DNA from 3 places in the Ruegeria sp. YTSC230 genome. Region 1 is predicted to be linked to each of the others. Evidence: riboswitches for the same ligand, from Rfam matches in the RefSeq annotation. Region 1 holds a riboswitch; each other region holds the start of a gene.
The links. Region 1 has a riboswitch for cobalamin ahead of AC2FD9_RS18535 (hypothetical protein). Riboswitches for the same ligand answer to the same signal wherever they lie in the genome.

Region 1 (9,866 bases):
CGCATCTCAGATCTTCGTTTCCAAGGCCACGCGGTGACGGCCGAACAACGCTTTGTCGTTGCACTGAACAATTATCGGGCCAGCGGCGGCGGGCATTTTCCGATCATACGGGACGCCGAAATCATCAACGTTCCGGCTTTGCCGATCCAACACGCGCTAAAGGATTACCTGACCGGTGCAATGCCCGCTGAATCGCTGGAACAGGGCCCCTGCCCATTCCGTTTTGCGCCCATGCCGGGATCCTCTGTCCTGTTGAAGACCGGCCAACAGGCACAACGTCACCTCGCAGACATCGCAGAGTTCAGCCCAACGCTGGCTGGAACGGATGCCGAAGGGTTTTTGCGCATTCAACTCTCACTGTGACGGGTTGTCATTTCTGCGTGTCTTCCCTATATCGATTTTCGAGAGGTTGGCGCGGGCGAGCGCCTCGCCAACCTGGTCAGGTCCGGAAGGAAGCAGCCACAACGAGCCCCGCTTGGGTCGATGTCCAACCTCTCACTTACTTGAATCGTTAGCCGCAGGAGGGCTTTTATGATTGTAGCAAAAACCCTTTGGGCAGAGCGTTTCTGAGGCCGACCCTCACACCTGCCTGAACAAATTACCGCTGGATGCGCGACCGCCATCCAGACGGATAGCTGTACCTGAACACAGGCAGAATAATGTCCTTTACACTTTCGGACCTGGGATGGTCCTCACACTTTGCCGCACAACATGCGGCCAATCCAAAATGCGTTCCCTTTCGCATCACAGCCGTTCACCGTGATCGCCTGATCGGCGCAAGCATCAACGGTGAAACACCTCTGCTCACCCTGAACCAGCCGACGGGCGACTTTGCCGTCGGAGATTGGGTATTGGCGGATGATCAAAACCGGGTTCAACACCTGCTGGAACGCCGCAGCCTTTTGAAACGCCGCGCCGCTGGAACCGGGGCCGAAACCCAGTTGATCGCCGCCAATGTGGATGTGCTGTTCATCGTCAGTTCCTGCAATGCCGACTTCAATCTGGCCCGACTGGAACGGTATTTGGCTTTGGCACATCAGGCCGGGTGCTATCCGGTGATCGTTCTAACCAAGGCCGATACCTGTACCGATCCTGGTAATTTCTCCAAAGCAGCCGAGTCGCTGGCACCGTTTCTGACCGTGCTGGCAATCAATGCATTGGATGCCCTGGACGTGCAGCAAGTTCTGTCTTGGTGTCCCAGTGGGCAGACCGCTGCATTGGTTGGCTCATCCGGTGTCGGCAAAACGACATTGGTCAATGCCATGACTGGTCTGGATGAGGCAACCTCCAGCATTCGCGAGGACGACGCGCGCGGGCGGCACACGACAACTGCCCGCGCGTTGCATCCGATGCAGAACGGAGGCTGGTTGGTCGATACACCCGGCATGCGGGCTTTGCGGTTGCTGGATGCACAAGATGGCGTCGATGAGGTCTTTTCCGACATTCTGGAATTGGCCCAAACCTGCCGCTTTTCCGATTGTCAGCATCAGGCCGAGCCGGGATGCGCTGTGCAGGATGCGATTTCCACCGGATCCCTTGACACAGAGCGGCTAGAGCGTTGGCGAAAACTGCGGCGCGAGGATGAAAGGAACTCGGAAACCGTGGCGCAGTCTCGTGCGCGCGACAAGGCCTTTGGTAAGATGGTACGATCGGTGATGCAGGACAAGAAATCCCGCAAAAATCTGTAAATACCGACTCAGGCGATCAACCGGGGCCATATGTTTGCATTTCGGCGCGCAAATGCGCCGATGTGACCGACCTCGGCCAATCCAAAGTCTTTCGGCGACAACTGATGCCGGCGGGCTTTGGGACCGTAAAGATCGGCCAGGCGCCAAACCGCGTTCGGGGGCACCACCTGATCATCGTCCATTGTGAACAGATCAACAGGTGTTTCCGACGCGGACCAACGGGCGTCTGGAAGGCTTTTGCCGATATCCGGCACGTAGCTCAGCGCAGCGGTGCACCATTTACGCCACTGCCAGTAGACACGTGCCGGAAGGTCCGAGCCGAACCCAAGTGCCTTGCCCGGCAGGTATCCCAATGCCTTAACCAGCAATGGCGGGTGGGCATACCAGAACATTGTCGCCAGTGCGCGATACGGCCAGGGGTGGTCGGATACCGTCACCAAACCTGAACAGACACAGATCATCCGGTCGATCTGCTCAATATCGGGCTGAATTGGCCCCAGCATTCCACCCACCGAATGGCCAATGCTCCACTGCTGGGCCGCGGGAAATCTGCGCCGCATTTCAGCGCGAGCAGCGGGCATGTCGATCAACGCCCAGTCAGCCATCGTGGCCTGCGAATCGCGCAGGCGCCCGCGTAGAGAGTGGCCAAAATCGCGATAGTCATAGGTCAGACAGGCCATACCCTGTTCTTCCACCAACCACCGCGCAAAATGCTGGTAATAGTCGCGCGGTACGCCTGTGGCTGCATGGACTACAACCGCCACATCAGGTGCCGAGGCAGGCATATACAGCCGTGCCGACAGTTCGGCCTCTCCGGCAGAAAACGTGAAATCTTCGGTCAAAACGACCGGAGTGTTGTCCAACATGGTGCCCTCGCAAGCATCTGAACTATTCGGTTCACATAATGGCATATCGGCGCTTTTGCGCGACTAGAGTCAACAGATTTTCAAAGTGACCAAGCGTCCACTTGAACGATGGAAAACAGCCCGCTTGACTCAAGCCACCTACAACCGCTAGCGATGAGGTGATGGTTCTCGTCCTTATATTGGGGCGGGATGAAAAGGGAACTCGGTGCGGTCCAGCCCGGCAATGCCGGAACGGACCAAGGCCGCGACTGCCCCCGCAACTGTAAGCGGTAAGCAATGCCGAAATACCACTGGCCGAAAGGCTGGGAAGGTCGGCAAAGCAATGACCCGCAAGTCAGGAGACCTGCCATCAAAGTAAAAACCGAAACTCGGGCGGGGTGTCCGGGCAGGTCTTCAGTACGCTGAGTTCCCTGTTCCACGTCCCCCGCTCACCGCGCGGAGGGCGCATTATGATCTGGAAGACAACGACCCACGAATTCACCGCCACCCTGTGCCAGAAAACGGGGAAAACCTGCCCCGCATTGGCCCAAATGGCTCGGGCATTGGCCGAGGCGATGGCAACAGCACAACCAATGACGACCAGCGAATTTGAGGTGGACGGCTCCAGCGAACTGACCCATTGCGATGAGGGTTGCACCGCACGGTTTCGCGCCAGCCCGGCCCGGATCAGGGTCTATTGCGGGGCAAACACAGGCGACTCAGCCGACACGTTGGACGAATACGCCGATATGATGTTCGGCCCTGACTTTTCCACTCTGCCTGCTGGTGTTTTGGCGGCCTTGCCTTGCGCCATGCTTCAGGCATCGGCCCTTGCACCGCGTCCATCGCATCAGGTTGTTCAACAAGCCACGGCCTGATCCTAGTTCACTGATCGCTCTGGGCCGGTTTCATGGCCCAAGCCATCTGCTCATCCGTTTCCACCGCGCATGGTCGGGCCAAGCGCAGCCGGTTTAGCGCGTGGTTTGGATCTTCGCCGCTTTCCACCATGAGCCTCAGCGCGACCATCCCCGACCGCCCACAACCGCCCCGGCAATGCACCAGCACGCGTCCACCGTCGGACAGAACCTGCCGGGCGGCTGCGCTGGCTTGGGGCCAAAGAGTTTCGATTGGCAGGGGCGGTGTGCCAAAATCCTCGACCGGAAGATGCACCCATGTCGCGGACCTGCTTTGAACGTCTCGACCAAAACCGCCTGCGCCGACCTGCCGCATCTCGGCCTCGGTGGTCATTGAAATCACCAGATCAGGGTTCCAGTCCTGTATCACCCTCAGATCGTCCACATACCCACCGCCGCCGCCCGGCAAGGGGGACAGCGCCAAGATGCCTGAGCCAACAGGCAGCGCGTAGATCGCAAATTTTGCCAAAGCTAATGCTCCTACTGCCACCGGCCCACCAAATTTTGACAGCTGGTTTATCCCGCTTACAGACGCTGTCCAAACCGAAATTCCACAAAGCCTGCTGTGGACGTGGGCGGCCCGGGTCTCTACGCTGCATTTCTGACACGAATCTGACAGAGCAGACATGACCGAAACGCCCAGCCCCGCCTATCAGGTTCTTGCCCGCAAGTACCGCCCCGAAACCTTTGCTGATCTGGTTGGACAGGACGCAATGGTACGCACGCTGAAAAACGCGTTCGAAGCGGATCGGATCGCGCAGGCCTTTATCATGACCGGTATTCGCGGCACCGGCAAAACCACCACTGCCCGGATTATCGCCAAAGGTATGAACTGCATCGGCCCCGATGGCGAAGGCAAGCCAACGACCGAACCTTGCGGCCAGTGCGAACATTGTGTGGCCATCATGGAAGGACGCCATGTCGACGTGATGGAGATGGACGCCGCCAGCCGGACCGGTGTGAACGACATTCGCGAGATTATCGACAGTGTCCGATATCGTGCCGCCAGTGCGCGTTATAAGATTTACATCATCGACGAAGTTCACATGCTGTCGACCAGCGCCTTCAATGCGCTGCTCAAAACGCTCGAGGAACCGCCTGAGCATGTGAAGTTCATCTTTGCGACGACCGAAATTCGCAAGGTGCCGGTGACTGTGCTGTCCCGCTGTCAGCGGTTCGACCTGCGCCGGATCGAACCTGAGGACATGATCGGTCTGCTCAACAAAATCGCCGCAGCGGAAAACGCACAGATCGCAGAAGACGCGCTGGCTTTGATCACACGAGCGGCCGAAGGGTCTGCCCGCGATGCAACATCGCTGTTGGATCAAGCGATTTCACATGGTGCAGGGGAAACCAGCGCCGATCAGGTTCGGGCAATGCTTGGCCTTGCAGATCGCGGGCGCGTGCTGGATCTGATGGACATGATACTCCGCGGTGATGCGGCTGGGGCATTGACTGAGTTGAGCGGCCAGTATGCCGAAGGGGCCGATCCGCTGGCCGTTCTGCGCGATCTGGCCGAGATCACCCATTGGGTTTCCGTGGTCAAAATCACGCCCGATGCCGCCGATGACCCCACCGTCTCACCGGATGAACGCGCGCGGGGTCAACAGATGGCCGAGGCGCTGCAGATGCGGGTGTTGACGCGGATGTGGCAAATGTTGCTGAAGGCGCTGGAAGAGGTCTCTGCAGCACCCAACGCGATGATGGCCGCCGAAATGGCAATCATTCGTCTGACCCATGTGGCCGATTTGCCAAGCCCCGAAGAGCTTATCAAACGACTACAGGATGCACCTCCCCCCCCACCAAGCGGGGGACCTGGCGGTGGTGTGGCTGTGCCAACTCATGCACCTGCACAGGCGACGTCCTCTGCGCATCTCTCGGCGCAACGCGGGCCTGCAGGGGCGCCCACTGCAGCGCTTGCCCAGGACGTCCAGACCGCGCTGGCACACTATCCAACCTTCGAATACGTGGTCGAACTGATCCGCACGAACCGGGATGTAAAACTGTTGGTTGAGGTCGAAAACGGCGTGCGTCTCGTCTCGTATTCCCCGGGACGAATCGAGTTCACGCCGACGGACAAAGCGCCGACCGATCTGGCGCAAAGGCTTGGTTCGGCCTTGCAACGCTGGACCGGAAACCGATGGGCCGTCTCAATTGTGGCCGACGGGGACGCAGCAACAATCGCCGAGGTACGAGACGCGGCTGATCTGGCGTTGAAAGCACAGGCCGAACAACACCCACTGGTTCAAGCCGTTCTGATGCAGTTTCCAAAAGCGCGCATCAAGCGGATCGAAACCCCGGAAGAACGCGCCGCCAAGGTCGAAACCGAAGCCCTGCCGGAGGTCGAAGACGAATGGGATCCGTTCGAGGAGGATTGATCCGAGCGACCAAAGCGGAAACACTCCCGCGCTGCCGGGCCCAACGGGAGGAAAGGTCTTGCCAAAGACCTTGACGACGGGCGGGAAAAGCTCTCCCCTTGTACCCTACCGGCAGCATCCGTATTTAGGCGGCAAACCGATTTGCAGGAGAAAAGAAATGCTCAAAGGACTCGGCGGTCTGGGCGATATGGCCAAGATGATGAAATCCGCACAGGATTTGCAGACCAAGATGACGGACATGCAGGAAGAGCTGAACAACCTGATGGTTGTAGGCGAATCCGGTGCAGGGCTAGTGAAGGCCACCGCCACAGCAAAAGGCGAGCTGAAGGGTCTGGACATCGATCCGTCGATTTTCAATGGCGACGATAAGGAAGTTGTCGAAGATCTGATTCTGGCCGCTATCAAGGACGCGCAAACCAAAGCGGCCGAGCGCTCTCAGGCAGAGATGGCAAGGCTGACCGAAAGCATGGGTCTGCCCGCAGACATCAAGCTGCCGTTCTGATAGACACTCCTGACGACCCAAAGGCCGGGCACAACTGCCCGGCCCTTTTGCAGGAGCGCACGCCGTGAGTTCGAACAGCGATATCGACAATCTGATCGACCTGATGGCCAAACTGCCGGGCCTCGGCCCCCGTTCGGCTCGCCGCGCGGTGCTGCACCTGATCCGAAAACGCACCCTGCTGCTGACGCCCCTGTCGGACGTAATGCAGCAGGTGGCCGCCACCGCCCGCGAATGCCTGAATTGCGGCAACGTGGGCACCACCGATATCTGCGACATCTGCGATAGCGAGGATCGCGCGACCGGAGAATTGTGCGTGGTCGAAGACGTCGCCGACCTCTGGGCGATGGAACGCGCTGCAGTTTTCAAGGGTCGCTATCACGTTCTGGGCGGCACGCTGTCCGCCTTGGACGGCGTCGGCCCGGACGAGCTGCGCATTCCGCGCCTCAAGGACCGGGTAATGGCCGAAGGGATTTCTGAGGTCATTCTGGCCCTGAACGCCACGGTCGATGGGCAAACCACCGCCCACTACATCGCGGATCAATTGGAGGGACAGGTCCGTCTGACTTCACTGGCGCAGGGTGTGCCGATTGGGGGCGAGTTGGACTATCTGGATGATGGGACGATTACCGCTGCGCTGCGGTCAAGGAAAGAACTGTAAAGGTCGTCTTCAAACTGCCAAACCCTTTCATCAAACTGGCAAAACAAACCGGATTTTACGGTAATGCATGCATCCTATAGAAAACTGCACTGAACCTTTGCCGCCATCTTTTCGATATCATTATACTGTGTGTATTTAGCGAGAATTCCGCCTTGTGTTGTACAGTTAGCTTTGCCAGCCGCAGCGCGCAGCAATTCAGCCCTTGCAGTTTTGACGGTTTCTGCGCTTAGCGAAAATGGCCCTTTCATCTTTGCTAGTACCACATAGGTAGACCCATTCACTGAAACCAAGCGGAACTTACCGCTGGCTTTGCCAGATTTGATTTTCATCGCCCAGGGTTCTCTCCATTTTGAGGAAGCAATACGCATTGCGGCTTCCGCGCCGGGATAGTTCGAAGTGCGGTCGGAAACGTACCATGGTATCCCGGTTGGCGTTGTTTTCAGCCCCGATCCGTCACTGCTTGCAGAAACCCCATAGCTTGTACAAATCAGAAAAGTGAAAAGGGCGGCCACAAATTGGTTTTTTGAGCGCATTCTGTGTATTACTCCAAATCGAATGCACAAATAGGAACTCCAGACTATGGCCCAAATATGGCCTCAGGCCTCAAATATGAGAAGGGCTGCACAGGGTTCCAAGATGGTCTGTAGTCAGCGTCCGGGGTTTATCCGGCTCATCACTTTTTTGATAAATACTACGGGACAAGACACATGCTTTTGGAGACCAAAATGACCCGCCTTCTCGCCCTCACCTTCGCCGCCTTCACCGCGACCGCCGCATGGTCACAACAACTCATCGACAAGGGATTTGTCGAAGGTTGGAACATCATGATGGACCCCGCGCTGGGGAATGGATGCCTGATCCAGACGATCTATCAGGACCTCTCAGTCGTGCGGCTGGGCTATGACGCGCTGGACAATCGCGGGTATTTCGCCGTCTACAACAAGGCGTGGGGCGACATCAAACAGGGTGAGAGTTATCCGATCCGGTTCGATCTGGACGGCAAAAGCTATGATGCCACTGCCATCGGCTTCAATCAACGCGATGTGCCCGGCGCGACCGTGTTTTTCACTGACCGCAGCTTCGTGAATGCGATTGCCCAGAACAAGACCATGACGGTCTACAACCCCGCAGGTGAGGTGGTCATGGCGATTGATCTGAAAGGCACGGCCAAAGCGCTGGAATATGCCCGGGACTGCCAGAACAAGAAACTCTAACGAATCGGATCAAACAGGGCGTCTTTGGCCGTACAATCGCGGATCACGTCGCGACCGCAGGGTACGGGTTCAAGGTCGCGCGACAGGCACAGGCGGACCTCTTCGATATAGCCTTGCTTGCAGGTCACAGTGATCATGTCGCGCTCAAGGCCGGGGTTGGCTTTCAGAAATGCTTCTTCCACGACCGATGCAGGCAATTTGACCGAGGCGTCCAGCTTGCGGAATACCTGAGGACGCTCAACCGCCTCATACGCCTGCCGGGACAGCGCATAATAGTCGGACGCGCTGAGGCCCGAGCAGGTCCCGTGCTTTTTCCACTGATGCCACGCCAGACCGGAACTGCCCTGAATATCCGTCATTTTGCGTGACATAGCGCGCGATGGCGGTGCCTCGGGCGTGCGGCAGAAGGCGGGCCAGCCCTGATGGTACTGAGGCCACAGACCATGCAGGATCCAGCCATGGTCATGCCGGGTGTCGCATTGATCCGATCCGCGCGCATCGCCTTCGCGGGCGCACCAGTTTGGCGACCAGCTAAGCGACAAGACGTAGTAGTCAAACTCGCCCGCTTTTTCGCCATCGCCCAGCGCCGCCATTGCACCGAAAATCCACGAAACCAGCCCCAAAACAACCCAGCGCATTCGCCTCTTCCCTTCTTGCCTTGGCGCGACTATATACGGACCAAGTTCCCCGACAACGGAAACCTGCCCCAAAAAAGGGGCCGCCGAATTCCGGCGACGGGAAAGATGTATTTATAGGAGACGGGCTGATGGCAAAACCGCTTATGGCCAAGGCAACAGCCGTATGGCTGGTGGACAACACCACGATCAGCTTCAAGCAGATCGCGGATTTCGTAGGCATGCACGAGCTTGAGGTGCAGGGCATCGCAGACGGCGATGTGGCCGCTGGCGTGAAAGGCTTTGACCCCATCGCCAACAACCAGCTGACCCAGGACGAGATCGATACCGCGCAGAACAACCCGCTGCACAAACTGAAGCTCAAGTTCAACCCTGCCGCAAGCGGCGAAGAAAAGCGCCGCGGTCCGCGCTATACCCCGCTGTCCAAGCGTCAGGACCGTCCGAACTCGATCCTGTGGCTGGTCAAGTTCCACCCTGAACTCAGCGACGGTCAGATCGCCAAGCTGGTGGGCACCACCAAACCGACCATCCAGTCGATCCGTGAACGGACCCACTGGAACATTTCCAACATGCAGCCGATTGACCCCGTTGCCCTGGGCCTGTGCAAACAGTCCGAGTTGGACGCGATCGTGCAGAAAGCCGCAGCAAAGAAAGCTGCCGAAGGTGGCGTCATGAGCGATGACGAGCGCCGCAAGCTGGTCTCGACCGAACAGTCGCTGGAAATGGACGCGGCGCCGAAGATCCCGACTGCCATCGAAGGTCTGGAAACCTTCTCGCTGTCGGACGAGCCTGCGGAAGAGAAAGAAGAAGAACCAATCCTCGACGCGGACAGCTTCTTCAACCTGCCCAAAGGCGGTGCCGACGACGAAGACGAAGACGATCCGCGCCCCTAAAGCACAGACAGCCCCGGCCTGAACGGACCGGGGCTTTTTTACGAGAAAACCATGCTGAACGTTCTTTCCAAACTATTTGGACCGCATCGCGCCGTTTCGATCTATGCCTTCCTGAAGACCTGGGGTTTGCCCGTGGCAG
Region 2 (9,866 bases), on a different contig from region 1:
GGCATCATCAATATTGTCGAGGGCTGGATCCAATGCACCGGTGGGGCAGGCGGCCACGCAAGGGATGTCGTCACACATTTCACAAGGCACATCCCGCGCTGTGAAATAGGGCGCCCCAGTAGCAACCGCATCCACGCCCAATTCTGCCAGTTTCAATGTGTCGTAAGGGCAATCCCGCACGCAAAGCCCGCAGCGAATGCAAGCGGACAGAAACGCCTCTTCCGGTAGCGCGCCGGGGGGGCGCAACGCTTCGGCCGGCAACGCGCGGGCATCGCGGGCAAGCCATGCCAACAATGACCCAGCGACCACACAGCCGCCCGACGCACGCGCCGCATCCTGCAGGAAGCGACGCCGTTGCGGCGAAAGAGGTTTACCTTCAAAGGGCATGGGGACGGCCTTTGCCTCGCTTGTCCGTTACGCGCGCTCGACCTTACAGGCGCATTTCTTGTAGTCGGTCTCTTTCGACAGCGGGCAAGTTGCGTCCAGCGTCAGCTTGTTGGTCAGCTGATGCTCGTCGAACCATGGCATAAAGACCAATCCGCGTGGCACCTTGTTGCGGCCGCGCGTTTCAACCCGGCTGGTCACCTCGCCCCTGCGGGTGGAGAGTACGATCTCTTGCCCACGGCGCAGACCGCGATCCTTGGCGTCCTCCGGGTGCATGTAGACAACGGCTGACGGAAACGCGCGATGCAGTTCGGGCACGCGGCGGGTCATCGAACCCGAATGCCAGTGTTCCAGCACACGACCGGTGGATAGCCACAGATCGAATTCCTCATCCGGTTCCTCGGCGGCGGGCTCATAGGGGGCAAAGATGATCTTGGCCTTGCCGTCCTCGTAGCCGTAGAACTTAACGTCTGCGCCTTCCGGCACATACGGATCATACCCTTCGCGGAAGCGATAGAGTGTTTCCTTGCCGTCGACGACAGGCCAGCGCATGCCACGGGCCTCGTGATACATCTCGAACGGAGCAAGGTCGTGCGCGTGGCCGCGTCCGAAATCGGCATATTCTTCAAACAGACCTTTCTGAACGTAGAAGCCGAAATGCTCCGCGTCGTCGTTGTGGAACCCTTCCGCCGTTTCCGACAGCGGGAACTGGTCGACCTTACCGTTGGCATAAAGCACGTCATACATGGTCTTGCCGCGATGCTCGGGCATCTTGGCCAGCAGCTCTTCGCCCCAGACCTCTTCGATGGTAAAACGTTTCGCGAATTCCATCAGCTGCCACAGGTCCGACTTGGCCTCACCCGGTGCCTGCACCTGTTGACGCCAGAATTGCGTACGGCGTTCGGCGTTGCCATAGGCGCCTTCTTTCTCAACCCACATGGCCGTGGGAAGGATCAAGTCGGCCGAAACTGCGGTGACAGTTGGGTAAGGATCCGAGACTGTGATGAAGTTTTCCGGGTTACGGTAACCAGGATAGCCTTCTTCGTTGATGTTGGGCGCGGCTTGCATGTTGTTGTTGCACTGGACCCAATAGGCATTCAGTTCGCCGTCCTTCAGTTTGCGGTGCTGCAACACGGCGTGGAAGCCGGGCTTGGGCGGGATAGTGCCCTCGGGGATGTTCCATGCGGTTTCGCAGATTTCGCGGTGCTTATCACTCGTAACAACCATGTCCGCCGGCAGACGGTGGGCAAAGGTCCCCACCTCACGCGCCGTACCACAGGCCGACGGTTGACCCGTCAGCGAGAACGGTGAGTTTCCGGGTTCGGAAATCTTTCCCACCAGCAAGTGCACGTTATACATCAGCGAATTCACCCAGGACCCACGGGTGTGCTGGTTGAAGCCCATGGTCCACAAGCTCATCACTTTACGGTTCGGGTCGGCATATTGCTGGGCCAGTTTCTCCAGCTTGTCTGCAGGGACACCAGACAGTTCAGAGGTATATTCCAGCGTGTAGGGCGCGACGGCTTCGGCGTATTCTTCGAAACTGATCGGATCCATCTTTCCCGAGTTCGGATTTTCGGCTTCTTGCTGCAGTGCGTTGGTGTCGCGCAGGCCATAGCCGATATCGGTGGCGGTTTTGGTGATGTTGACGTGCTTCTTGACGAAGTCTTCGTTTACCGCGCCGTTTTGAATGATGTAGTTGGCGATGTAGTTCAGGATCGCCAGATCGGTCTGCGGTTCAAAAACGATGCCGTTGTCGGCCAGTTCAAACGAGCGATGCTCAAACGTCGACAGTACATGCACTTCGCAATCCGGTTTGGTCAGACGTGTATCGGTGAGGCGCGACCACAGGATCGGGTGCATCTCGGCCATGTTCGAACCCCACAGAACGAACGTGTCCGCGTGCTCGAAATCGTCATAGCAGCCCATCGGCTCATCAATGCCGAACGTCCGCATGAAGCCTACAACAGCTGATGCCATGCAGTGCCGTGCGTTGGGGTCGATATTGTTAGACCGGAACCCGGCTTTCATCAGTTTGGAGGCCGCATAGCCTTCCCAAACCGTCCATTGGCCGGAACCAAACATGCCGACACTGGTCGGGCCTTTCTTGGCCAGCGCCTCTTTCCATTTTGCGGCCATGACATCGAACGCTTCGTCCCAGCTTACCGGTTCGAATTCACCGTTTTTGTCGTATTCGCCATTGGTCTTGCGCAGCAAAGGCGTAGTCAGTCGATCCTTGCCGTACATAATCTTGGACAGGAAATAACCCTTGATACAGTTCAACCCCCGGTTCACAGGCGCGTCTGGGTCACCTTGCGTCGCAACGACGCGACCTTCTTTGGTGCCAACCAGAACAGAGCAGCCTGTACCACAGAACCGGCAAGCCGCCTTGTCCCAGCGGATGTCTGGCGCTCCGGCCTGGGCATTGGCTTGACCGGTCGCCAGCGGAATACCAGCGGCCGACGCCGTTGCTGCGGCCGCTGAGGCCTTGAGAAAAGTCCGACGGGATTCAGAATGTGTCATTGCGTGGGCCTCCGGCTGGGGGTTGGGCTTGGGGCATCGGGCTGCGGATGGGCGTCCGCGGGATCCTCGAAATGGTGATAGGTCAGTGTCAGTGAGATGACGCCCGGGATCTGGTGCAGATCCATGATGATCTCGGACGCAAGGCGTGATGGCGTGTCTTCGACGACGACAACAAATCGCCCATCTTCTGTTTCGGCGTGAATTTCGACACCCGGCGTGTCCTTCATCACGCGCGCTGCTGCGCTCGTGTGATCAGGTGCGACATGGGCGAGACAACCGCAGATGTTCATTGAGTAGCTTCCATTTGTGGTTGAGGTTGGCGTTCCAACGCAATGGCATCGGCGGGACATAAACTTGGGCAAATCCCGCAGCCGTTGCATGTATCAAGGTCAAGCACCGGCTCTGCGCGGCCGCCGGTCATCAGTTTGAAACGGATCGCGCTTTGTTCGCAATTGTCCTGACAGATGCGGCAACTGATGCCGTTCATAGATAGGCAGGTGTCCGCTGTAAGCGCGGCGCGCCATGGCCAGTCTGGCAAACGGTCAATCGATATCGCTTCGGTTGGACAAATCCGGGCGCAGTCACCGCAGAAGGTGCAGGGATCGTCAGTTGGCTTGAACAGGGGGTATCCGTCTGTCCCGATGACGATCGCATCTTCGGGGCAAGTATCTGCGCAATCACCACATTTGCTGCATGTTTCAACAAAGCACAGCTCAACCGAGCCCGGAGGTCTGGCGATATTGCCGTCCTCTGGTCTAATCTTGGCGCTTAGAAACGCGCGTCGGCTGGTCAATTGTTGCATTGCATGCGACCTGGCTACACTCGATTCCTGTAATCGAGTGTATCGCATACCGTGATCTGTGGGGGTCTTTTTTGATTTAGGTCATTTTGCCCGATTATTATTAGTCATTTGGGAAACTTTAACTTTTGCACCTATGCGACCTTTGGCGATCAGCGCCGAGGTCGAGCGGTTCGGATCAACAGAAGAAAGACAAAAACCGATCCCAGCGATGTCGTGACAATACCAACAGGCAGCTCTTGCGGGGCAAGCAACAGACGGCTCAGGATATCCGAGCCTGTAAGCAACGCTGCCCCAACAATGGCGGCGGTAGGCACAAGCTGGCTGTGCAAAGGCCCCGCGATACCGCGCGCGATGTGCGGAACCATCAAGCCGACAAAACCGATCACACCCGCAACGGACACAAACACAGCGGTCGCAAGTGCTGCGACGAAGAACATTCGGAACCGCAAGCCCTGAACAGGCACACCCAGGGTGGCGGCGGTCAAATCACCAGTCAGCAGCGCATCAAGCCAGCGGCTACGGTACATTGCATAGGCGAGGATCAATACTAAACCGGCGCAGACAAGCGGGAATGTCTCCCACCGGGCAAGACCCAGACCCCCAAGCATCCAGAATATTACCGAATGGGCCGCACGGCTGTCGCCCGCGAAAATGAGATAATTGGTAATGGCTGAAAACAAAAACGAAACTGCTAGCCCTGCAAGGATCAGTTTTTCGGGCGCGCTTGTGCGCAGCCCATGAACCAAAGCCAGCACAATGCCTGATGCGACAAGCCCTCCGAAAAACGCGGCCAGTGGCAGGGTCCAAAAGCCCAGCACATCTCCGGTTACTGTAATGACAAAGACAGCTCCCGCCGCAGCTCCAGAGGACAGTCCGAACAGAAACGGGTCCGCCAGATCGTTGCGTGTGGTGGTTTGCAGGACAACGCCGACGATGCCCAATCCGGCACCGATCACCGCGGCAAACAGCGCGCGTGGTAAGCGCAGGTCAAACACGATGCGGTGGAGCGGAGACATCTCTCCGTCCACCAATCCTGTGCCCAACAAGACACCGGCTAGCGCGTCAGAGGCCGGAATGGATGTGGTTCCGTAGATAGTCGAGGTCAGCAAAAGGGCGGCCAGTACAGCCGCCCCCAGTAAGAGTGTCAGGCCAAGTCGGCCCATATCAGTTCAGACCCGGATGCATAGCCTTGGCCATTTTCGAGATTGCCTCGATATTGGCAGGTCCGGGTGTCAGTTCTTCGTAGCGCAGACCAATCCAGCGTTCGTTCTTGACTGCGTCCGTTTGAGACATCACAGGATGGTCCTGTAGGAACTTGAAGGTATCCGCGGCGCCATTTCCAGTTTGATAATCAAGTAAAACCAGGAATTCCGGGTTTGACGCGGCGACAGCCTCCCACGATGAACGTCCCCAGCTGGTGTCCATGTCATGGGTGACATTCTCGCCGCCAGCGGCAGCAATCATCGCGTCGGGAATGGCAAACTTACCAGCCGTAAACGGGGCATCGGCGGGGCCGTCCAGCAGGAAAACGCGGGGTTTGGGCAGGTCGGCTGTCTGCGTCTCAATCGCGGACAGTTCTTCTTTCCAACCGGAAACCAGCTCTTCTGCCTTGTCTTCAACGTGCATGACTTTGCCCAAGCGAAGGACGTCCGTGAACAGCAGGTCCATGCTGGCTTCGGGGCGATCCTTATCCAGATGTACGCAGCTTTCCGTCAGGATCATCGTTTTGATGCCAAACGGCGCAAGCGTGTCCGGGGTCACGTCACCGCCCGGCTTCATGCCATAGTACCAGCCCGCAAAGAAAAGGTCGGGTTCGACAGCGACCAGATTTTCAACTGTCGGGTACTTAGGCGCAAGTTCCGGGATGTCGCCGCGCAGGGTGTCAAACTCGGGGCTGGTTTTGTACCAGCCAGTGATGCCTGTCAGGCCAACGACCTTGTCCTGCAAACCCAGCGCAAAAGCCATGTCGGTCATGTTCATGTCGTGCACGACCAGCCGCTCGGGCTGAGTTTCAAACACCAGCGGCTCGCCGCAATTGTCGACGGTGATCTCGCGCGCTGTTGCGGCAGTTGCAATGCCGCTGATCAGTGCAGCGCACCAGAGAGTTTTTTTCATGTTATTTTTCCTAGTTTGAGGTAGTGGTTCTTCGGATATCCAGTGCCGGGATCATGCGGCCTTCATGCTGAAAGCTAAGAAAATCGACACCGAAAGTTTCACGGACCCTTTCGGGTGTCAGCACTTCGTGCACGGGGCCGAAACCGGTCAGACGCGTGGATTTCATCAACGCGACATGGGTCGCGAATTCCGGGATCATGACCAGATCATGGACGATCATGACCACCGTTATGCCCAGCTCGGCCACCAGCGACAGCATGCGTCCCTTGGCGTCCGGATCCAGATGGTTCGTCGGCTCATCCAAAAACAGCAACGACGGGTTCTGCGCCAGCGCCCTTGCGATATGAGCGCGCTGGCGTTCCCCGCCGGATAACACGGCCATCCGCTTGTCAGCGAGGGCAACCAGTCCGGTCAGATTCAGGATGCGGTCCAATTCCAGGGCGTGCTCAGCCGCAGATCGGTCGGCGCGGATTGGGATTTGCCCAAGGGCCACGTAGTCGCGCAGAAACAAACGCCCGTCCGGCGATTCCTGCTGACTGACCACGGCGATCATTCGGGCGCGGTCCATCGCCGAAAGCTGCCGAAGGCTGCGCCCCTTTACCAAAACGTCCCCCAGCACAATCTCTTCACCGCCGCACAAAAGATTCAGCAGCGTTGTCTTACCCGCACCGTTTGGGCCGGCAATTGCCAGAGTGGCCCCTTCATTCAGTTCGAAATTGATGTTTTGCAGCAGTACGTCGCCGTTCAGGGCGTAATACTCCAGCCCGCGCGCCTCAAGGAAAGCTCCGCAGGTCATGCGCTTGTCTCCACTTTTAGCCGCGGCAGGCGCGCCAGAGTCTTTTCAAGAAGGGCAGGCGGGCGCTGCGTTGCGTTGGTCCACCCATCCGCGATGCGATGGTATTGATGTGCAAATTCGGCCAAAGCATCCACGTCCTCAGCCGATTGGATGTCACCGAAAAGGTACTGCGCTTTGTCGAATGCCTGAAACCCGACGGTTGTGGGACGACCGCAACCGGCCATGCAGGAAACGCTTTGGATGTCAAAACTGGATGGAAGCTTGCTTGCAAGTGCAGCGCGCAATGAATCCGCCCGGTCAGAACCCTCGCAGGTCTCGCAAATCAGAAGGAAATGATCAGGACTGATCGACATGGCCCACTCCGCCTGTTGCCAAGCGCGGGCAGAAGGTGCAAATCATGTCATCACGTCTTAGACGTGTCATAAAGCCTCCTTCCAGGACGCCCCGCCCCGGGTTGGTTGAACATCGGATGGTAGGTCTCCTGACTTGCGGGTCGTGGCTTGGCCATCCTTCCCGACCCATTTGGGGTCAGTGGGTATTTGGCGTCGCTCACCGCTTACAGTTGCGGGGGCAGTCACGGACTTGGCGCTTGTTGGCAACCTCACCGTATTCCCTTTTCATCCCTTGGCGAACCATAGGGAACCATCGTGGGTGATGCTTGCCCGAGTTCCGATTTTGGGTCAAGCGATAATCCGCGCCGCCCCACGCACAGAGGTCATTTGTCATTTGCCAATGATCTGACTACGCTGCGTTGCAGAAATGTAGCAACAAAGGTGGATATGTTCTGGTTCCGGGGGGCCGCACATCCAATGTTTGAAACGACGAACACGCATTCAAAAACAAAGCCGGACGAGATGAAAATTCAAGAAAACAGAACCTATTCTCAATTGAAGGTAGGCGACAAGGCGCAGGTCACCCGATTGTGCACCGTGGACGACTTGTACGCGTTTGCCTCGGCTTCGGGTGATCACAACCCGCTAAATCTGGCGGCCTATGACGGAGATGGAGATGGACACCCCGAGGCTGTCGCGCCCGCTTTGTGGCCTGCTGGTCTGGTGGCTGCTGTCATTGGGAACATCTTGCCGGGGGCCGGTACGCAAACACGTCGGGCGGACCTGAGTTTTCATGCTCCGGTTATGGCGGGCGAAGAACTGACCGCCTTTGTGGCTGTTACCGAAAAGCGTGAAGACGGCGACCTGACCTGTTCCGCCGAAGTGCGCCGGGTCGGGGATAACGCATTGATCCTGAGCGGTACCGTACAGGTCACGCCACCGTCGCGGCATTTGACCTTCGACTCGGTCGAGGTGCCGGGACTGATCGTTCAGCGTCACCGGCATTTCGACGCTTTGTTGGAAAGGGTACGTCCTTTGGACCCGATGCCCACAGCGATCGTCGCCCCGGAAGAGCCGAATTCGCTAGGCGGGGCATTACTCGCGTTGGAAAACGGCATCATTACTCCGATTTTGGTTGGCGACCCGGACAAAATCACCGCCGCTGCCGCCCAGCTTGGGGCCGATTTGTCGGGAGCTGAAATCATTGAAGCGCGAGACCACGAAGTGGCCGCCCAACGCGCGGTCGGGCTGGTCGTTGAAAGTAAGGCCCGGATGCTGATGAAGGGTCATTTGCACACGGATGTGTTGTTACGCGCCGTTCTGCGCAGGGAAAAAGGTCTGAGAACCGGGCGGCGGCTGTCGCATGTGTTCGTGATGGACGTGCCAGGCATGTCTCGACCCATCATGGTTACAGATGCGGCGGTGAATATCGCACCGGATCTCGAAACCAAGGCCGATATCGTTCAGAACGCCATCCATCTTGCGCATTCTATTGGCATCGAGATGCCCAAGGTTGGCGTCTTATCAGCGGTTGAGACCATCAACCCGCATTTACCGTCGTCTGTCGATGCCGCGCTGTTGTCGAAAATGGCCGAGCGTGGACAGATCACCGGCGGACTGGTCGATGGTCCCTTGGCCATGGACAACGCGGTTGATCTGAACGCGGCGCGGACAAAAGGCATTACCTCACCAGTCGCGGGGGTCGCAGACATTCTGGTTGTTCCGAATATCGAAGCCGGCAACATGGTAGCCAAACAGCTGACATATATCTCTCATGCCGAGGCTGCCGGCGTTGTGATAGGTGCTGCGGCACCGATTATCCTGACATCTCGGGCAGATGATGATGCTTCGCGGCTGGCGTCTTGTGCTGTCGCGGCGCTGCATGCAATTGCGAATGAAGGCAAAATCCATGGCTGAACATGTTTTGGCGCTGAATGCCGGGTCGTCCTCGTTGAAATTCGCGCTTTACGAACTGGTCGAGGACCGACGTCCCAGTATGCGCTGGCGCGGTCAAATCGAGCGGTTGGGGGATGCCCCACGCCTGTTGGCCCAATCGGCAGGGGGGCGGTCTGTCGACCGTCAGCTGTCTGGGGCTAAGACCCATGACGAGGCCATCAGCGCGTTTCTTGAACTTACCCGCGAATACCTGCCGGACATTTACGTCCGGGCCGTGGGCCACCGCGTCGTTCACGGCGGACCAGTCTATTCGGAACCTGTCGTGGTGGACGAGCACGTCTTTGATACGCTAAGCGGTTTCATTCCCTTCGCGCCTTTGCACCAACCCTACAGCCTTGCGGGTATCAAGGCGGCCGCGGCAGCCTTTCCGGGTACCACCCAGATTGCGTGCTTCGATACCGCGTTTCACAGGACACACCCTTGGGTGAATGATACCTTCGCATTGCCTCAAAGATTCTACGAAAAGGGCGTTCGCAGATACGGGTTTCACGGGCTGAGCTATGACTACGTCTCGCAAAAGCTGAAAGAAATTGCGCCGGGTTTGTACGACGGCCGCGTCGTCATTGCGCATTTGGGAAATGGCGCGTCGATGTGTGCGGTGTCGGGTGGCCGGGCCGTGGCCTCGACCATGGGATTTTCGGCGCTCGACGGTCTGCCCATGGGCACCCGCAGCGGGCAATTGGACCCGGGGGTCGTGCTTTACATGATGCAGCAAGAAGGGATGGAGGCAGACGAAATCGCTGAGCTTCTCTATCGAAAGTCCGGCTTGCTTGGCCTGTCCGGCATGTCCTCGGACATGCGCACCCTGTTGGCTGCTGACACTCCGGACGCGCGCAAGGCGATTGAGTATTATGTCTTCCGCATCCGCCGTGAACTGGGCGCCTTGTCTGCCGCACTGGAAGGCATCGACGCTTTGGTCTTTACCGGCGGCATCGGTGAAAATGCCGCCCGTATCCGT
Region 3 (9,866 bases), on a different contig from region 1:
TGATAGCGACTGAAGACGGGTTGCCCGGGTTGACCAGAAATAGTGCTTTGACTTTCGGGTCGGACAAGATTTCAAAATCATCGTCGTTCAGTTGAAAGTGGTCCTCTTCTTTCGAAGATACATCCACTGTGTTCAGCCCATAGTCTTCAAGTACCGGCATTTCCAGATAGGGCGTGAAAATCGGTGTACCCAACGCAATGGTGTCGCCGGCATTCAGCAACCGCTGGTTCTTGAGTGCCTTGAAAATATAACACATCGCAGCGGTTCCACCCTCAACTGCGTAGATATCGAACTTCGCATCCGGTCGGTGCCCCGCGCACATCGCCCACATAACGTATTCGTGGACAATCGCCTCGTTGTGCTCCATGCACCGGTCGGGCATCGGGTAGTGGTCGCCAACAATACCGTCGGTCAACTCGAGCACGAAATCCTCCGGTGTAAAACCAAATTTCTCAATCGCAAAATCCACTACGGCCACCAAAGTTTCCGCACCTGGAGGACCGTTTCCTTCAACCGATTTGGCGCAATATGCTTTTAGCCGGTCATAACAGCCTGGCCCTTGCGGCATCCCGGCCAAACCGACCTGCGGCTCATTACGATGGCGCTGAGCTTCTGTCATAGCGAACTGCCCTAAAAGGAAAAACGCCTCCCGCGCTTTAGTGGCGATCCAGTTAGGGTTCCCTCGACCGGCATTGAGGTATGGCAGAGACATCTGCCGAGCCTCTTTTTGCGCCAACTTAATAAGTTCGTCTTTGATTTGGAAAGGACTTAGGTTTTCAAATTTATGCAGGTTGAGCGATTCTGGCATGACATCAAATCCTTGCGTTAAAACAGATGACGTAGTTTAGCGGATCGCATGCAAGGCAATGTGTCAATGAAAACAACACTATTTGAAGGGAACGGCGTAAAATCAAGGATTACGAGTCTTCGCTACAAGCCTTGGCTGTAACCATTTTGCAGGGCAGACAGAGTTATGGAAATTACGCCGACGCTTTGGTCTCAGTGCTGACATCCCACTAAAATTTGCAAGGTTCACCATCTGCGCATTGCTGTCATTCGTGGCCGCCAACACTGCGCAAACAGCGAATGTCCAGAAGGTGGCCTGCTCTACCAACACCGTTCCTTGATGGAACGACTGCTATCTCCGAGGCAGGATGTAAGGAATGACCGCTTCGAGCTGATGGCTGTCATCCAAATTGGGGGCAGAGAACGATCGCTCTGAGCCCACTTTGGCCAATGCTGCACACCGCAGGAAGGTCAGTTTTGAGGCAAAATTGAAGCAGCATATAGTCCCAGCGATATAAATTGGAAGTAGATCCATGCTTCGAGGAGGCGTTGGAATAAGCCTTGTGTTACTGGCATCAAGAAAATTGTGAAAAACAAACAGAAGCCGACGATTGTAGCTGGCGGCGCCAAGCGCCGCAGAAGCGAATTTGGTGGGGCAGTCAGGCTGAGGATCAGCAAACCGATCAACGCAAGCGGATAAGCCGTCACCGCAATTGCCATATGAGCAATATGGACCAACGTGCTTGTCATGTTCTCGTCGCTGCCTCGACTATCACACCCCGCATCACAAGGCAGAAAGGCGGCAAGTATCAAAAGAATGGCGTAAGCGGATAGAAGCAATATCGAGATTCGTTTTGTCCTGCTGCCTGGGAGGCAACTGTTTAGTCTTGCGAGGAACGCCAGAAGCCAAATCTCTGTCGGTATGAAGACGGCATAGTTGGTCCACGTCGCCAAGGGGGCCCCTACAGCCCCGAGTGCGCTCATGAATTGGTCGATATGCGAATAGTTGGGGGTCAGTGCACTTATGATGCCCACGCCTATCGCCAACCAAAGTCCACTAATAATGGGCAAAACGACAAGGCTTATTGATCGTGAGTTGCCCCAGAGAGTTATCCGCAAAAGCTCTGCCCCTGTGTTGACGCGCACGCTTCTTAGAGCGATTGCCCTGACGAGTTGGCACCTTCCGTCAGGCAAGCCGATCAGAACACGTCGCTCATCCATGTCAATCACAGAGTGGGATCACAACTTCCAGAATCTGGCACCGGTAAATCAGTAGCCTCCGTTCAGGTGCATCTGATCGCTTCCGAAAGCAGACCTTTGCGCCATCGCGGCATTAGTCAGCTTTGTCCCGCTTATCGGAAGTTTGGCTACTGTTTTGCGAAAATCCGCTTCTTCCTCAAACCAAACACTTTAACTTAGTTCGACAACCGCGGTTGCACCTTGCCGCAACCGGCGTCAGACTATCCAAAACACCCCGCTCAGACGGCAATCGATCAAATAGATCAATCGCTTAACATCGGCACCCCGTCAGGCGAATAACCTGCAATGTCAAAGACCCAAATCATCCCACTGCAGACAAAAAAGTCCGGGCAGAATAAATTCAGTCAAAAAGACCGTTGGCGTGCGTCTGAAGCTGCAAGAAGCGGGGCCCGTGTAGTATCCACCGTTGCCTCATGTCTACTGCGTCCTCCGTAGTCGACCGATGACTGGAACGAATAGCCATCCCGCACAGGTTTGCGCTCTTGTCGAATCAAATCAATTCGTATTTTGTCCTCGCGATGGTTCCCGACTGTATTTTGCGGTCAGGGATAAAAGGGAATACGGTGCGGTTCTGTAAAAAGGCCAATTCCGTGACTGCCCCCGCAACTGTAGGCGGCGAGCGACCCGAGATCGTCCACTGGGCAATAGCCTGGGAAGGATCGGGATAGCTTTGACCCGCAAGTCAGGAGACCTGCCATCCGAAATTTATGAACCTGGGCGGGGTGTCCCAGAGGGAGATGACAATGTTTCAAGCGGTCCGTACCGTGCACGACTTTGCGCTCGCTTTGCCCCTGTCCGAACACAGGAGGCGTTGCCGTTGTCATTGCAAAAAGCTGACACCCAAAGGGGTAAGTGTCTGACAGAATTCAGCGTTCCGGTGCTGGTCGCGGGCGCTCTGGCGCTGTCGGCGCTCTTGTGGCTCGCGATTTACGCGGTGATTTGATGTCGGCCGTTTTGCAAATCCGCGATCTGACGTTGGGCTACCGCGACCTGACATTGTTTCACCGCCTCTCCATGGATATCGCGGCCGGAACGACCCTTGCCGTTCTTGGTGCGAACGGATCGGGCAAGAGCACATTTGTAAAGATGCTGCTGGGCTTGATGGATCCGCTTTCGGGCAGTTTGACTTGGCCGCAAGGGCGTCCTCGTGACATTGGGTACCTAGCGCAGATGACCGAGTTCGACCGCCGATTTCCCATCCGTGTGAGGGATCTTGCCGCGATGGGGGCCTGGCGCGGGTTTGGTTATCGTACCGGACTGGACGCCGCCGCGCGTGACCGGATGGCCGCCGCGCTGGATGAGGCCGGTGTGCTGGATATCGCTGACCGGCCTCTGCATATGCTATCGGGCGGGCAACTGCAGCGCGCGCTGTTCGCGCGAGTTATCATGCAGGACGCACCGCTGATCCTGCTGGATGAACCGTTTGCCGCGGTCGACCAAAGTACCGAAGCACATCTATTGTCGATTATCCGCCGATGGCGCGATGAGGGGCGCGCGGTGGTTTTGGTGGTGCACGATCTTTCCTCGGTGCTGGATTATTGCAGCCACGCGCTGCTTTTGGGCGGGCAAGAGGCGACCCATGGACCGGTGAATGACGTTCTGACACCAGACCGTCTGGTTGCACAAGGATACCTCTCGGAAAGTCAGGCGTCCTGGATGTTCCGTGGCACCCATTCAACAGCGGAGCACGGCAATGTATGACCTGATCGTCGAAATGTGGAGCTTTGCCTTCATGCGTCGCGCTTTTGTGGCAACCACGGTCCTCTCGGCCTCGGTCGCGCCGGTGGGGGCATTTCTTGTTCTGCGTCGCCTATCGCTGGCTGGTGAGGCCATGGCCCACGCGATTACCCCTGGCATTGTCATCGGCTTTGTCACCGCGGGCCTGTCGGTCATGTCGCTATTGGTCGGAGGGCTTATCGCGGGTGTTGGCGTCGCCATTTTGACCGCCTTTCTGGCACGCCGGACGATCCTGCGCAGCGATGCCAGCCTTGCCTCGCTCTATCTGATCGCATTGGCGGTAGGTATCTTTATCCTGTCTGCAGCAGGGTCCGCAGTTCCACTAAAAAGCTTCCTGTTTGGATCAATCCTTGGGATCGACGACGCGTCGATGGTCCTTGTCGGCGGGGTGGCGACAGTCACATTGTTGGCATTCGCCGTTCTGCTTCGTCCGCTGATTGTCAGCACCTGTGACCCGGTTTTCTTCGAAACGCAGACGCGCCGACCGTGGTTGGTAGATCAGGGTTTTATGCTGCTGTTGGTTCTGAACCTTCTGGCTGCGTTCAAAACACTGGGAACGTTGATGGCCGTTGGCTTGATGATCCTTCCCGCAACTGCGGCGCGCTATTGGGCCAGTACGATCACCGGGCAACTGGTCCTGGGTTTTCTGTTTGCCTTGTCCAGTTGCTGGATCGGCCTGACCCTGTCCTACCTGTTCCCGGACACACCGTCCGGCCCGGCGATCGTTTTGGTTGCCGGTGGGTTCTTTCTGTTCTCGGCCATTTTCGGTCCCCTTGGTTTTGGCAGACGGATGCGCAAACCGTCTGTTTCCAAAGACATCCCCATTGCCCAAATTCAACAAGAAGAGAGAGCACAATGACTCTTGTAAAGTCACTCTACACCGGCATCGCCTCTGTGTCGTTTGCTTTGGCTGCATTGCCGACCGTTGCGGCAGAAGGCAACGTCAAGATCGTCGCCAGCTTTTCGATCCTCGGCGACATGGTCGAAGAGGTCGTCGGCGATCTGGCCACGGTTACGACAATCGTGGGCCCGGACGCGGATGCGCATGTGTATCAGCCTTCGGTTGCAGACGCGAAGGCCGTTGCCCAGGCGGATATCATCTTTGTCAACGGTCTGGGCTTTGAGACATGGTCCGATACCCTGATCGCTGAATCGGGCACTGACGCAACCGTGCACGTTGCCACCGACGGTATCACGCCTGTCACAGTCGAGGGCAAAATCGACCCCCACGCCTGGAACTCGCTGTCGAATGGCATGATTTACGTGACCAATGTTGCCGACGTGATGACAGAGGCGATGCCCGAGCACGCCGAAGAAATCGCTGCCAATGCTGCGGCCTATATTGCGCAGCTTGAGGCGCTGGATGCAGAAACCAAGACAAAGCTGGCAGGCCTGCCTGCCAATCGCCGCACGGTTGTGACTGCACATGACGCATTTGGTTATCTGGCAGACGCCTACGGCCTGACTTTCCTTGCGCCGGTTGGCATCGACACCGAGGCGGAGCCATCAGCCAAGGATCTTGCTGTTCTGATTGACCAACTGAAGGCTGATGGCGCTGCTGCGCTGTTTGTTGAAAACATCACAAGCCCTACTTTGATTCAGCAAATCTCGGATGAAACCGGCATCGTGATTGGTGGGCGGCTGTTCTCAGACGCCTTGTCGGAACGGGGTAGTCCGGCCACCAGCTATCTCGCGATGTTCCAGCACAATCTGAACACTCTGTTGAACGCGCTTGGGAACTCAACCGCAAGCTAACTAGTCTTTAGGTACGGGGCGGCGCCTGAACCGCCACCCTGTACCGTGCATTGGAACAGCGGGTTCTTGGTAATCGCCACCTAGTCCGGCTTCCATCCATCTTCGTATTCTCCCAAAGTTCGGGAAAGATCCAACAGCGAGGCGAACAGTCTTGCGTAAACGTCCCGTGACATCATGGTCTTGTTGTCATCCAACACTTGCAGAAGATCGACGACGCCCGAGGCAAAGGCATCATAGACCAACTGGTCCGCGGGCGTTGGGTCCAGGGTCCATATATCGTGCGCGTTATAATACCCTACGGGTTGGGGATCGTCGTCTATCATTTGTCCGCCTCATTTTGGTGAGGCGCATGTAAGTGAGATGAAGGCGAGAGCTAGTGATGTGGCGGAAAGTCACAAGCTTTTGGCAACGCCAAAAAGGCGAACCTGATTTCGCGTCTGGCTTTTACAGGATGTGTCGAAGCACGTTTTCACCACAGTTGGCTCGTGTTGTGCCAGCTCGGCAGTTGTCAGGGTTTCGAATGTTCGCTCTGCAAAACTTCCAGAAACAAGTTTGTCACCCGTGTTGGTTCAGGTTGCTTTCTGGTCACTGCTGCAAACCGGGTTCGATATTGCGTTTCGCCCGGCAACACCATCCGCATCTTTTCCTGGTCCACAAAATCCTGCGCAAGATGATCAGGCAAATAACCTATGTATCGCCCTGACAGGATTAGTATGGCCAGCGCCTGCTCGCTTTGAACTTTTGCTGACCGTTTGAAACCCAGTTGCTGACCGACGATCAGGTTCGGAGAGTTCACGCTGAGCCCAACATAGTTGTACCTGAGCAGGTCACTGGTCCTGAGTTCCCGGTCTGGTATTTCGAACAGGGGGTGTTCTCGGCCGCAATACAGGAACATGTTCTCGCCATATAACGGAGCATAGTTAAGACTCGTCGAAGGGCGATGCAGCGCAATAATTCCGATGTCGAGCTGGCCACTGATGACCATGGTCTCGATCACGTTTGGCGGCTCAAGAGACAATTCGATCTGGACCGAGGGGGCGGCTTCGTTGAACCGATGAATGGCGCGGGCAAGCCGGGAATCCGGGTTTGACGCACATTGATCAAATAGCGAAATGCGGATCGTTCCCCCCAACTGTTCCTTGATCTCGCTGACCTCGTTCCGAAATTGCGACACGGACACAAGCAAGTGATCTGCTGCTTGCAGCACTTTTGCGCCGTCTTCTGTCAGGGCGAAACCCGCAGGACCGCGCGTGCACAGTTTTAAGCCCAATCGCAGTTCCAAATCAGTAACATGCTTTGAAATGGTGGATTTGCCGATATTCAGCTCAACTTCGGCTGCGGACAGACCACCACTTTCCACAACCGTCTTGAAAACGCGCAGCAATCGGATGTCGCTGTCGCCGATGCGTGAGGCAACCATTTTCTACCCAATTCGTAAGGTTCGATATATGTGAAACCTATCGCGCAAAGAATGGCAACATAGAAACACATTTCACAAGCTACTCTGAAAAAGCCGAGGTAGAATCGGACTGGCCATCTCTCCCCAGGTCAGCGCGCACCTCGAAACATGATAAAACTGGGAGGACATCTATGTCATTCATCAAAAAGCTTGGCACCATGACTGCTGCCGTTTCGGTCGCGGCACTAATGGTTGCTGGCGCAGCCGACGCGAAAAACTTCAAGATTGCTGTTGGCGATAGTGCAGGCAGCGCACAAGAAGCCCTCGGATTGGCTTTCGTTAAGGCACTCGAAGAAAAATCGGGTGGCGCGCACACAGCTACACTGTTCCTGAACGGTCAGCTGGGTTCCGAGCAGGACACCGTCAACGAGGCCGCAATCGGCACGCTGGACATGTCGCTGCTGGCGATCAACAACATCACGCCGTTCTCGCCTTCGGTTGGTGTATTCACTCTGCCTTATGTGATCCTGTCGCTGGAAGATGCTGAAAAGCTGACCCAAGGCCCGATCGGTCAGGAACTGGTGGAAAACACCATTCGTGACGCAGGTGTGCGCATCATCGGCTGGACCTACACAGGTTTCCGCCGTCTGACCAACTCGAAAAAGCCTGTCAGCTCGGTTGCTGACCTGCAGGACCTGATCATCCGCGTTCCCAAGAACGAAATCATGATTGAAACCTACAAGTCCTGGGGTATCAGCCCGACTCCGATGGCATGGTCCGAGACCTTCACCGGTCTGCAAACCAAAGTTGTCGACGGTCAGGACAACCCTTACCTGACGATCAACGCAATGAAGTTCTACGAAGTCCAGAACCACGTGACCAACCTGCGTTACATCTTCTCGATCGAACCGCTGATCGTTTCGGAATCTGTTTTCCAGGGTCTGAGCGAAGAAGACCAGAAGATCATCCTGGAAGCCGGTCAGGAAGCAACTCAGATTTCCGCTCAGTTCCTGCGCGACTCTGAAGCTGCGATCAAAGAAGAGCTGACCGAAAAAGGCATGGCAATCATCGATCCTGAGAACGATGAGGCCGAGTTCATCGAACTGGCAACCGGTGCAGTATGGCCTCAGTTCTATGAGTCCATCGGCGGCGTCGAGAAACTGAACACGGTCCTCGAGGCCATCGGCCGCGAGCCCGTCCAGCAATAATCGCCAAAGAGCGAAAAGGAAAAGAGCGCTTCGGCGCTCTTTTCATCTCAGGGAGGAGGGAATTCCGCAATGTTCTGGAAATTTCTGGACAATATCGAAAGTATCATCTGCCGGATCCTGTTATCCGGCTTCGTCTGTCTGCTGTTTGTACAGATCATCGCGCGGGAAGTCTTTGGCTTTTCGTATAGCTGGATCGAAGAACTGTCAGTCTACATGTTCGTCTGGTTTGTCTACTTTGGCGCCAGCTATGCGGCATTGAAAGGTGCGCATAACCGGGTGACCTTCCAGTTCAAGTTCCTGCCCGAACGCTACATCAAGTATATCGAGGCTTTTGCTGATCTCTTCTGGCTCTTTTTCAACGTCTACTTCCTGTATCTGGCCACGGACTTTGTCTTCAACAAGATGAACAAGTTCTGGAAATCCCAGACCCTGGGTATCGAGATGAAGTATGTCTACATGGTTCTACCTCTCGCCTTTGCGCTGATGACCGTGCGCATCATTCAGGTGAACTATCGCCGCCTGATCAAAGGTGAAGACATCCATGATCCTGACCAGATCGACCTTGATGAAATCAAAGCTGCCACCGAAGCAGCCAAGCGCGACTGAGGCAGGGAGGAAAAACCATGGAATCCGAAATCGTCACAATCCTATTTGGATCGTTTCTTCTACTGCTGCTCATCGGCGCACCGATCACGGTTGCGCTGGGTGTGGCATCGCTGTTCTCGTTCCTTTACCTGGGCGAAAACCCAATCAAATTCGTGCAGATTGCATTTACCTCGGTGGGTGCGTTCCCACTGATGGCTCTGCCTGCATTTATTCTGGCGGGGGCTCTTATGGAGGCCGCCGGTATCTCAAAGCGCCTAATCAATGTTGCTGAAAGTCTGGCTGGTCCATTCACCGGCGGTATTTCGGCTGCAACGGTTATGGCCTGTCTGTTCTTTGGCGCCATTTCGGGCTCGGGCCCGGCAACAACCGCGGCCGTGGGGATGCTGATGATCCCAGCAATGATCGACCGTGGCTATGAGCGCGGCTATGCCTCTGCTATTACCGCTTCTTCTGGCGGCCTCGGGATTATTATTCCTCCCTCCATCCCGATGGTGATCTTCGGCATTGCCGCGCTCGGTATGGCGCCTCCGCTGGAAGCAGTTGAAAAGTTCGGCACCTTCCAGTCGGTTTCGATCTCGAAACTGTTCATCGCGGGCTTTGTCCCGGCGTTCCTGATCGCCACCAGCTTGCTGATCCTTAACTACTTCATGTCTAAAAAGCGTGGGTACAAAGGTGTGGCCGAAGGTTGGTCGCTGCGTCATGTGGCCTGCGAGATGTATCGCGGGTTCTGGTCGCTGATGGCGCCGCTGGTGATCCTGGGTGGTATCTATACCGGCTTCTTCACCCCGACCGAGGCTGCAATCGTCGCGATCTTCTACACTCTGTTCGTTGGCGTGGTCATCTATCGTGAACTGACATGGCAGTCGCTGTTCCAGTCGCTTGAAGCCACCACGTGGCTGACGGGCCGTGTTCTGCTGATCCTGTTCACTGCGACCGTGTTTGGCCGCCTTCTGGTGGAAAACCAGATCCCGGCGATCATCGCGGACTCGATGCTCAGCTTTACCGACAACCTTTATGTGATCTGGGCGCTGATCATCTTCTTCCTGCTGTTCGTCGGCATGTTTATGGAGACACTGGCCACCATCCTGATCCTGGTTCCGGTGATGCTGCCGGTG

Region 2: linked by a shared signal. The riboswitch ahead of AC2FD9_RS12225 (DUF1636 family protein) and the one ahead of AC2FD9_RS18535 (hypothetical protein) in region 1 are both predicted to bind cobalamin.
Region 3: linked by a shared signal. The riboswitch ahead of AC2FD9_RS22545 (metal ABC transporter ATP-binding protein) and the one ahead of AC2FD9_RS18535 (hypothetical protein) in region 1 are both predicted to bind cobalamin.

What each region holds. Positions count from the first base shown of each region.
Region 1 is NZ_JBXWMC010000010.1:49,134-58,999, forward strand. Features, by position in the region: gene AC2FD9_RS18515 (bifunctional 2',3'-cyclic-nucleotide 2'-phosphodiesterase/3'-nucleotidase) at 1-363, shown strand, start outside; RNA gene ffs (signal recognition particle sRNA small type) at 403-501, shown strand; gene rsgA (ribosome small subunit-dependent GTPase A) at 660-1,688, shown strand; gene AC2FD9_RS18530 (alpha/beta hydrolase family protein) at 1,697-2,554, opposite strand; cobalamin riboswitch at 2,700-2,919, shown strand; gene AC2FD9_RS18535 (hypothetical protein) at 3,004-3,411, shown strand; gene AC2FD9_RS18540 (protein-tyrosine phosphatase family protein) at 3,419-3,916, opposite strand; gene AC2FD9_RS18545 (DNA polymerase III subunit gamma/tau) at 4,074-5,825, shown strand; gene AC2FD9_RS18550 (YbaB/EbfC family nucleoid-associated protein) at 5,983-6,327, shown strand; gene recR (recombination mediator RecR) at 6,392-6,985, shown strand; gene AC2FD9_RS18560 (hypothetical protein) at 7,060-7,518, opposite strand; gene AC2FD9_RS18565 (hypothetical protein) at 7,711-8,199, shown strand; gene AC2FD9_RS18570 (ribonuclease T2 family protein) at 8,196-8,837, opposite strand; gene AC2FD9_RS18575 (DUF1013 domain-containing protein) at 8,966-9,727, shown strand; gene AC2FD9_RS18580 (hypothetical protein) at 9,779-9,866, shown strand, end outside.
Region 2 is NZ_JBXWMC010000005.1:269,926-279,791, reverse strand. Features, by position in the region: gene napG (ferredoxin-type protein NapG) at 1-387, opposite strand, end outside; gene napA (nitrate reductase catalytic subunit NapA) at 415-2,907, opposite strand; gene AC2FD9_RS12255 (chaperone NapD) at 2,904-3,197, opposite strand; gene AC2FD9_RS12250 (4Fe-4S dicluster domain-containing protein) at 3,194-3,394, opposite strand; partial or broken gene AC2FD9_RS12245 (4Fe-4S binding protein) at 3,455-3,709, opposite strand; gene AC2FD9_RS12240 (FecCD family ABC transporter permease) at 3,859-4,872, opposite strand; gene AC2FD9_RS12235 (ABC transporter substrate-binding protein) at 4,874-5,824, opposite strand; gene AC2FD9_RS12230 (ABC transporter ATP-binding protein) at 5,835-6,620, opposite strand; gene AC2FD9_RS12225 (DUF1636 family protein) at 6,617-6,973, opposite strand; cobalamin riboswitch at 7,075-7,282, opposite strand; gene AC2FD9_RS12220 (bifunctional enoyl-CoA hydratase/phosphate acetyltransferase) at 7,430-8,869, shown strand; gene AC2FD9_RS12215 (acetate/propionate family kinase) at 8,862-9,866, shown strand, end outside.
Region 3 is NZ_JBXWMC010000017.1:34,249-44,114, forward strand. Features, by position in the region: gene AC2FD9_RS22535 (bifunctional aspartate transaminase/aspartate 4-decarboxylase) at 1-808, opposite strand, end outside; gene AC2FD9_RS22540 (DUF998 domain-containing protein) at 1,258-2,007, opposite strand; cobalamin riboswitch at 2,549-2,759, shown strand; gene AC2FD9_RS22545 (metal ABC transporter ATP-binding protein) at 2,899-3,747, shown strand; gene AC2FD9_RS22550 (metal ABC transporter permease) at 3,740-4,642, shown strand; gene AC2FD9_RS22555 (metal ABC transporter solute-binding protein, Zn/Mn family) at 4,639-5,538, shown strand; gene AC2FD9_RS22560 (hypothetical protein) at 5,619-5,861, opposite strand; gene AC2FD9_RS22565 (LysR family transcriptional regulator) at 6,047-6,958, opposite strand; gene AC2FD9_RS22570 (TRAP transporter substrate-binding protein) at 7,129-8,145, shown strand; gene AC2FD9_RS22575 (TRAP transporter small permease) at 8,215-8,751, shown strand; gene AC2FD9_RS22580 (TRAP transporter large permease) at 8,769-9,866, shown strand, end outside.